Puniceibacterium sp. IMCC21224: one gene and its partner. Each later gene encodes a partner of the first gene's protein in a complex. Links are inferred from orthologs where the notes say so. Each region holds a gene or a part of one and is shown on either strand. Other genes may lie near its edges.

Region 1 (4,484 bases):
GCAGCGGGTGATGGTGGCACGTCTGGACAACGACCGGCTGACGGCAAGGGTCGTTGGACCCTATTCGGGTCTTCAAAGCATTGAAAAGGCGCTGAGCTGCGACTGATTTGGCCGTTGTCCCCGCCCTGCGGTGGGCAACGCGGCTGGATCCACTGACCCTAGAGCGCGCGCCAGCCAATGTCGCGACGGCAGAACCCTTCGGGCCAGTTGACCTGATCAATGAGGGCATAGGCACGATCGCGAGCCTCTTGCAGGGTTGTGCCACGGGCTGTGGCGTTCAGCACGCGGCCGCCGGTGGCGATCATCCCGCCCGGCGCGTCTGTTGTGCCTGCATGAAACATCATCGACCAGCTGCCCTCGGGCAATGAGTCGAGGCCCGCGATGACGCTGCCTTTGACATAGTCCTCGGGGTAGCCCTGCGTCGCCATAACCACTGTCAGGGCGTGGTCGTCGGCCCAGTTGACCTGCGCTGATGCAAGGCGGCCTTCGGCGCAGGCGTGCAGCAGGTCGAGCACCTGCGCGCCCAGCCGCATCATGAGCACCTGACATTCAGGATCGCCGAAACGGGCGTTGTATTCCACCAGACGTGGTGCGCCATCCTCGATCATCAGACCAGCATAAAGCACCCCCTGATACGGTGTGCCGCGTCGGGCCATTTCGGCCATAGTCGGTCGGATGATTTCGTCCATCGCACGGTCGGCGATGGCCTGGCTTAGCACGGGAGCGGGGGAATAGGCGCCCATGCCGCCGGTATTGGGGCCGGTGTCGCCCTCGCCCACGCGCTTGTGGTCCTGCGCCGTGCCGATGGGCAGCACGTCTGTACCGTCGCAGAGAACAAAGAACGACGCCTCTTCGCCGGCCATGAATTCCTCGATTACGACTTCAGCGCCGGCCGCGCCAAAAGCGCCGTCAAACATGTGGTCGATGGCGGCTGTGGCTTGTTCATCGGTTTCGGCGATGATGACGCCTTTGCCGGCGGCCAGTCCGTCGGCCTTGATCACCAGCGGGGCGCCCTGTTGGCGGGCATAGGCATGGGCCGACGCCGCGTTGGTGAAATGACCATAGGCGGCGGTCGGAGCACCTGCGGCGGCGCAGATTTCCTTGGTGAAATTCTTTGAGGCTTCGAGTTGTGCTGCGGCTGCTGAGGGGCCAAAGACCAGCAGGCCGGCTTCGCGCAGACGATCACCGACGCCGGCGGCCAGCGGCGCTTCGGGGCCGATAATGACAAATTCGATGAGGTTTTCGTCGGCGAACTGGACCACTGCACCGCCGTCGTTGATGTCGAGCGCCGCACATTCCGCGATCCGTGCGATCCCGGCATTGCCTGGTGCGACGATCAGCTTGTCGCATTTTGGGTTCTGCATCACCGCCCAGGCCAAGGCGTGTTCGCGCCCGCCACTGCCGAGAATGAGGATGTTCATGGGCGCTCTCCTGCTTGGCCTTGCCTGCCGGGCGTTCTAAGGTTGGAGGACGACAAGAGCAAGCTAGGTCCGCCCACCCCCCGGTGTGCGTGACCGAACAAGTGGGGTAAGGAATGTCCGATCTGATCGACGATGCGCCGTCTGATGGCGGCAATGCGCCGGAATTCACTGTTTCCGAACTGTCTGGCGCGGTCAAACGGACGATCGAGGGCGAATTCGCCTTTGTCCGGGTGCGGGGTGAGGTCGGGCGGGTGTCGCGACCACGTTCGGGACATGTCTATCTGGATCTCAAGGATGACCGGGCTGTCATCTCGGGCGTGATGTGGAAGGGCACGGCGTCAAAATTGCAGACCCAGCCCGAAGAGGGGATGGAAGTGATCGCCACCGGGCGGCTGACCACGTTCCCGGGCCAGTCGAAATACCAGATTGTGATTGAGGATATCCGCCCTGCCGGCATGGGCGCGCTGATGGCAATGCTGGAAAAGCGCAAGGCGATGCTGGCGGCCGAGGGTCTGTTTGCACCGGAACGCAAGCAAGCGCTGCCGTATCTGCCCGAGGTGATCGGCGTCGTGACTTCGCCGTCGGGCGCGGTGATTCGCGATATTCTGCATCGGTTGCGCGAAAGGTTCCCGCGCAAGGTGCTGATCTGGCCGGTTGCAGTGCAGGGGGCGAAATGCGCGCCCGAGGTGGCGCGGGCGATTGCGGGGTTCAATGCTCTGACCCCCGGGGGGATGGTGCCGCGTCCGGATCTGCTGATCGTTGCGCGCGGCGGCGGGTCGATCGAGGATCTGTGGGGCTTTAACGAAGAAATCGTGGCGCGGGCCGCAGCGGCAAGTGACATTCCGCTGATTTCAGCCGTGGGTCATGAGACCGACACCACGCTGATTGATTTTGTGTCGGACAAGCGCGCGCCGACGCCGACCGCTGCGGCGGAACTGGCGGTGCCGGTGCGGTTGGATCTGTTGGGCTGGCTCGGGGATATGCAGGCGCGGCTGGGACGGTCGGTTGGGCAGCGGCTTGATGTCAGGGGGCAGCGGTTGCGGGATCTGGCGCGGGCGATGCCTCGGGCTGAGACGTTGCTGGATGGGCCGCGCCAGAGGCTGGACACGCTGTCCGACCGGTTGCCGCAGGCGCTGATCCGGTCTGTACAGCTGCGTCGGGTGCAATTGTCAGAGCGCACCGGCAGTCTGCGTCCCGCGCTGTTAACGCGCGGGCTGGATTCAGAGCGGCGCAGGCTGGGCGAGCGGTCGGGCCGGATTGATCCGGCGTTGGTGCGTCTGATGGCGGCACGTCGCGAATCGCTGAAACTGCGGTCGGATCGGCTGAGCCTGCGCGGGGTTCAGCGCGATCTGGCAGCGGGGCGTGAGCGTTTGGTCGGGCTGGAACGGCGGTTGTCGGAGACCGGACGCGGGCAGCTTCGAACCTTGCGGGGGCGGTTGGACGCGGTTGAGCGGTTGCGTCTGACATTGGGATACGAGGCGACGCTTGAGCGGGGCTTTGCCGTGGTGCGCGGCGACGGTCAGGTGGTCACAACGCGCGCAGCGGCGGCGGCGGCCTCGGGGCTGGAGATCCAGTTTGCTGATGGCCGGTTTCGGATTGGCGGCACCGCTCCGCGCAAATCCGCCCCCAAACCGCCGGAACAGGGGTCCCTGTTCGGCGAGTAAGCGCAGGCTGACCCGGCGGAGTGCGCCCGGCGGCGCACGCATGTCATCTCGGCGGTGAAAGAGTCACCACCTCGGCGCGTGTGGCGATCTGACATGCGTTGTCGGGCGGTAGGATTGGCTGCTCTGTTGCTGTCTTGGCCGCGACCGGACATATTTTCTGTTATTTGGGGGGCGAGCGAGGTCGGTTCGAGCAACGGGGTGGCTGGAGGTACCTCGGGTCAGACCCCGACCTCGGGTCCGTAGCACAGCATCGGATCGTCGTCCTGGCGGGCCTCGTAAAGAGTGGTTGCCGTCTGATCGTTTCTGAACACTGCGCGCAGTCCGGTGCCTTCGCGGTAAAAGCTCCAGCATTGGGGAGCTGGGTTGTCGTCATAGACAAAACAGATCTGGTCGGCCTCTTCGTACCATATCCCATCCTTGCATTGCCCATCGAGAAACGACCAGCGGACGCGGCGATCCGGCAAATATTCCTCGACCCCGTAGGAGGCACCGTTTTGGCCGAAGTAGAGCGTCTTTCCGGTCACGTACGCTTCGAATTGCGATCCGCTCATCACAGATTGCGCAGTTGCAGGGGAGGTCAGAGCCAGGGTGGCGAGGACGGTAAGGGCAAATCTCATGACGCTACCCTGACATGTTCGGCGCGGGCTTGGAACCGCTCTCGCTTCACGGTTTTGCGTTCTGTGTCGCGTCATCCGCAGACCAGTGGTGTGCCCGGTTATCCATCATTCGCCGCCACAGAGCCGGGGCCAGCGCGATCACCGCCATGACAGGTAATGAGTGTGGCAGGATCGGCATGACGTCGCGGTTTATGCTGAGCCCTGGATAGGGGCGGGACGGGTGGGCGTGATGGTCAGAATGGCGCGGCGCGTTCAGCATCAGCGCTGACGAAAAACCATGCGGGGCATTCCAGCTGTGGGCGGGACCCACGGGTTCGGGTCGGCCATCTGCCCGCAAAGACCGGCGCAACCCGTAGTGTTGAACGTAATCCGACAGCAGCAGTTGAATCTGTGCATAGACCGCAAGTCCGAGCAGCACGGCCACGCCGACGGTGCCCCCCAGCAAGGCAGCCAAGGTCACAGAAGCAGCGGCCCCGATACCGTAGGCGGCATAAGGATGCAGTGTAGCGGCGGGCCGCTGCGCCCGCAGCGCGCGTTCGGCCCGCAGCCCGGCGCGAAACGATCCGGTCCAGGCGCGCAGGGCGAAGGCATAGAACCCTTCGCCCAGACGCGCCGAGTTGGGGTCGGCATCGGTCGCGGCGTGAACGTGGTGGACACGCGGATGGGCCGAGGCATGGTGACCAAAAAGCAGCGAGCAGTAGATCGCCACCCCCAGCCTGCGCGGCCAACGCGCGCTGCGGTGGATCAGTTCATGGGCATTGGAGTTGCTGACCTGGCCCAGA
Region 2 (4,472 bases), 1.6 Mb from region 1 along the record:
GGCCTGCGGGAGGGCCGGGGATGAGCGATCCTGATGCCCACCTGCTGATCGTCGACGATGACGAACGTATTCGCGGCTTGTTGCAAAAATTCCTGATCCGTAGCGGGTTTCTGGTAAGTGCCGCGCGCGATGCGGCGCATGCCAGACGCATTCTGGCCGGGCTTGATTTTGATCTGATCGTGCTGGATGTGATGATGCCGGGTGAGGATGGTGTCAGCCTGACACGGGGTATTCGCGAAACCTCGATCACGCCGATTCTGCTGCTCACCGCCAAATCCGAGACCGAGGACCGGATTGCTGGGCTTGAGGCGGGGGCGGATGATTATCTGGCCAAACCGTTCGAGCCAAAGGAATTGCTGCTGCGGATCAACGCGATCCTGCGGCGGATGCCTGACACCAGCGCCAAGGACGCGGCACCTAAACTGCTGACATTGGGGCCGATCCGCTATGACATCGAACGTGGAGAGATGTGGCGCGGCGACGATCTGGTTCGATTGACCGGCACCGAAAACCAGTTGATGCGGATCTTTGCCGCGCAGCCCGGGGCCGCAGTCAGCCGGACCAAGCTGGTCGAGGATCTGGGTCGCGATCGCAGTCAGAGTCAGGAACGCGCGGTCGATGTGCAGATCACTCGTCTGCGTCGCAAGATTGAGGCAGACCCGAAACAGCCGCGGTATCTGCAAACTGTGCGCGGCGAAGGCTACATGCTTGCCCCCGACTGACCAGCCTGTCTGGGGCGTCTATTCTGGTTTTACCTGCCCTAAGCCACGGACCAGGACTCATTTCTGCATCAAGGAACTGACCGAATGACTGCTCTGATCACGCATGCCGATTGTCTGAACCACGTGACGCCAGAGGGGCACCCTGAGCGGGTGGCGCGGCTCGAGCATGTGTTGCATGCGCTTGCGGGGCTGGATTTGAATCGAATATCGGCGCCGCTGGCCACGGATGCCGATGTGTTGCGCATTCATCCGCAACGCTATCTTGATCGGATTGAGGGAGGGGTGCCAATGCAGGGATCGGCACAACTGGACGCAGACACATGGCTGTCCCCCGGTTCGGAACAGGCGGCGCGGCGCGGCGCAGGGGCGGTCTTGAGGGCGGTGGATCTGGTGCTGGGGGGCGAGGAGACAAATGCGTTTTGTGCCATTCGTCCGCCGGGCCATCACGCGGAGTCCGAGACTGCGATGGGGTTTTGCCTGTTCGGCAATGCTGCGCTGGCGGCGAAATATGCGTTGGATCATCATGGGTTGGCACGGGTTGCTGTGGTGGATTTCGACGTACATCACGGCAACGGCACGCAGGATCTGCTGTGGGACGAGCCACGCGCGTTGACGATCACCAGCCAGCAGATGCCGCTATGGCCGGGCTCTGGCGCGCCGTCCGAACGCGGTGCGCATGACAATGTGCTGAATATTGCGCTGCCGCCGGAAAGTGACGGGGCGGTGATGCGCGCCGCCTATGAGGCGCAGGTTCTCCCGCGCCTGCGCGGCTTTGCGCCGGACCTGATTATCCTCTCTGCCGGGTTTGACGCCCATCAAGACGATCCGCTGGCATCGCTGAATTGGAGCACGGACGATTTCCGCTGGCTGACACGCGAACTCTGCACATTGGCGGCGCAATTGTGTGGTGGTCGGCTGGTCTCGACTCTTGAAGGTGGCTATGATCTTGAGGCGCTGAGCGCCTCGGCGCTCGCCCATGTCGAAGAATTGCTGGAGGCGTCTAAATGACCGACACACCCGTCGAAGAAATGAGCTTTGAGCAGGCGATGGCCGAATTGGAGCAGGTCGTTGGTCAGCTTGAGCGGGGCGATGTCGCGCTGGAACAGTCGATCACGCTGTACGAACGTGGCGCGGCGCTGAAAAAGCGGTGCGAGGCCAAGCTCAAAGATGCTGAGGAAAAGGTGGCGGCGATCACGCTGGATACCGAAGGCAATCCCACAGGCACAAAGCCCGTCGAGGGGCTGTAATGTGTTTCAGGACGATCTAGGCCGGGTTGCGTCCGCGATTCAGGCGGGGTTTGACCGGCTCCTTGACGATTTTCCAGACCTGCCGATGGCGCAGGGAATGCGCTATGCAACGCGAGGCGGCAAACGTCTGCGCGGGTTTCTGGTGATCGAGGGGGCGCGCCTGCATGGCGTCGGGCAAGATCGCGCATTATGGCCCGCCATGGCGATTGAGGCGGTGCATGCCTATTCGCTGGTGCATGATGATTTGCCCTGCATGGACGATGACGCGCTGCGACGCGGGTTGCCGACCGTGCATATCAAATGGGACGAAGGCACCGCCGTGTTGGTTGGGGATGCGCTTCAGGCGCTGGGGTTTGAGCTGGCCGCGCATGAAAACGTCGGGCCCGCCGAGGTTCGCGCCAACCTCGCGCTTAGTCTGGCCCGTGCCAGCGGTGCACGGGGCATGGTGCTGGGGCAGGCGCTGGATATTGCGGCCGAAACGACTGGCGTGCCGCTGACGCTGGACCAGATCACCGCGCTTCAGGTCGGCAAAACCGGCGCGCTGTTCTGCTGGGCGGCTGAGGCGGGCGCGCGGCTTGCCGGGGCTGACATCGCGCCGCTGGGGGCGTATGCCAGCGCGCTGGGACTGGCATTCCAGATCACCGACGACATTCTGGATGTTGAGGGCGACGCAGCGACTGTCGGCAAGGCGGTGGGCAAGGATGCGGACGCAGGCAAGGCCACTTTTGTGTCGCTGCTGGGCCTGGACGGGGCAAAACGCCGTGCAACAGAGCTGGTTGAGGAAAGCTGCGCTGCGCTAACTGTGTACGGCGACGCGGCGGAGAACTTGAAGCAGGCGGCCCGGTTCGTTATTGCCCGCCGGAACTGACGCAGCGTTCAGCGTCGCGGCACTGACAGCGATGCCCACGGTGCGGGGGCGATCACAACCGGCCATAAGAAGGAGGCGCGCATGTCGTCCAGACCACAGACCCCGCTGCTCGATACGGTGCATGTGCCCGGCGACCTCAAACCGCTGAGCGATGCGGATCTGCATCGGCTGGCGCAGGAATTGCGCGCCGAGACGATCGCCGCCGTCTCAGAAACCGGTGGCCATCTGGGCGCGGGTCTGGGTGTGGTCGAACTGACCGTCGCGCTGCATGCGGTGTTTGATGCGCCGCGTGACAAGATCATCTGGGACGTCAGCCACCAGTGTTACCCGCACAAGATCCTGACCGGGCGCCGTGATCGGATTCGCACGCTGCGGATGAAGGACGGGTTGTCGGGATTCACCAAACGGTCAGAAAGCCCCTATGACCCGTTCGGTGCGGCACATTCCTCGACCTCGATCTCGGCGGCGCTAGGATTTGCCGTGGCGCGCGATCTGGGCGGAGCGAGCGAAACCGGACATGGCGACGCCATCGCGGTGATCGGCGACGGGGCGATTTCGGCGGGCATGGCCTATGAGGCGATGAACAACGCGGGCCATCTGAAAAAGCGGTTAATCGTGATCCTGAATGACAACGACATGAGCATCGCGCCGCCCGTTGGCGCAATGTCGTCCTATCTATCGCGGCTGTATGCCGAAGCTCCGTTCCACGACCTCAAGGCCGCCGCCAAAGGTGCGGTCAGTCTGTTACCAGAACCGTTCCGGCTGGGCGCACAGCGGGCCAAGGATCTGCTCAAGGGCATGGCCGTTGGCGGCACCTTGTTCGAGGCGCTGGGGTTTTCCTATCTCGGGCCGATCGACGGGCATGATCTGGATCAGCTGTTGCCGGTGCTGCGCACGGTCAAGGCGCGCGCCACGGGCCCGATCCTGATTCATGTGCTGACCCAAAAAGGCAAGGGCTATGCCCCGGCCGAGCAGGCCGTGGACAAGGGCCACGCCACGGCCAAGTTCGATCTGGTCACCGGGGCGCAGAAAAAGGCGCCGTCCAACGCGCCTAGCTATACCTCGGTCTTTGGCAAGACGCTGGTCGATCTGGCGGCGGTGGATCCACGCATTTGTGCCGTGACGGCGGCGATGCCGGATGGCACAGGACTGAACCTGATGGCCGAACGCTTCCCCAGTCGCTGTTTCGACGTGGCGATTGCTGAACAGCATGGTGTCACCTTTGCCGCCGGTCTGGCGGCTGGCGGGATGCGGCCGTTCTGTGCCTTGTATTCGACATTCCTGCAGCGCGGCTATGATCAGATTGTGCATGACGTGGCGATCCAGCGCCTGCCGGTGCGCTTTGCGATTGATCGGGCTGGGCTGGTCGGGGCCGATGGCGCGACCCATGCGGGCAGCTACGACATTGCGTTTCTGGCCAATCTGCCGGGTTTTGTCGTTATGGCAGCGGCAGACGAAGCCGAACTGAAACATATGGTTGCCACGGCTGCGGCGCATGACGACGGCCCTATCGCGTTCCGCTATCCGCGCGGAGAGGGCGAGGGCGTCGAGATGCCCGAACATGGTGTTGCCCTGGAAATCGGCAAAGGCCGGATCGTGCGCAAAGGCGCCCGCGTGGCGATCCTGTCCTACGGT

What was found. The genes of interacting proteins can lie anywhere in the genome.
Region 2: the proteins of xseA (region 1) and IMCC21224_RS06370 are in contact, whole or in part, in a cryo-EM structure (PDB 8TXR), measured with the Escherichia coli proteins. The link is inferred for Puniceibacterium sp. IMCC21224 from one-to-one orthologs.

Annotation. Positions count from the first base shown.
Region 1 is NZ_LDPY01000001.1:3,002,946-3,007,429, reverse strand. The notes cover bases 910-3,809. They hold xseA (exodeoxyribonuclease VII large subunit), read left to right. Parts: upstream 910-1,534; coding sequence 1,535-3,085; downstream 3,086-3,809. Other genes in these bases: IMCC21224_RS13890 (alkane 1-monooxygenase), read right to left, coding at 3,749-3,809; IMCC21224_RS13895 (hypothetical protein), read right to left, coding at 3,304-3,702; purD (phosphoribosylamine--glycine ligase), read right to left, coding at 910-1,421. Outside these bases: IMCC21224_RS13910 (VCBS repeat-containing protein), read left to right, coding at 1-106; more of purD, read right to left, coding at 159-909; more of IMCC21224_RS13890, read right to left, coding at 3,810-4,484. UniProt on the Escherichia coli protein: Bidirectionally degrades single-stranded DNA into large acid-insoluble oligonucleotides, which are then degraded further into small acid-soluble oligonucleotides.
Region 2 is NZ_LDPY01000001.1:1,385,422-1,389,893, forward strand. What follows is about bases 460-3,347. They hold IMCC21224_RS06370 (exodeoxyribonuclease VII small subunit), read left to right. Parts: upstream 460-1,726; coding sequence 1,727-1,969; downstream 1,970-3,347. Other genes in these bases: IMCC21224_RS06360 (response regulator), read left to right, coding at 460-722; IMCC21224_RS06365 (histone deacetylase family protein), read left to right, coding at 807-1,730; IMCC21224_RS06375 (polyprenyl synthetase family protein), read left to right, coding at 1,971-2,837; dxs (1-deoxy-D-xylulose-5-phosphate synthase), read left to right, coding at 2,919-3,347. Outside these bases: IMCC21224_RS06355 (MarR family winged helix-turn-helix transcriptional regulator), read left to right, coding at 1-24; more of IMCC21224_RS06360, read left to right, coding at 21-459; more of dxs, read left to right, coding at 3,348-4,472. UniProt on the Escherichia coli protein: Bidirectionally degrades single-stranded DNA into large acid-insoluble oligonucleotides, which are then degraded further into small acid-soluble oligonucleotides.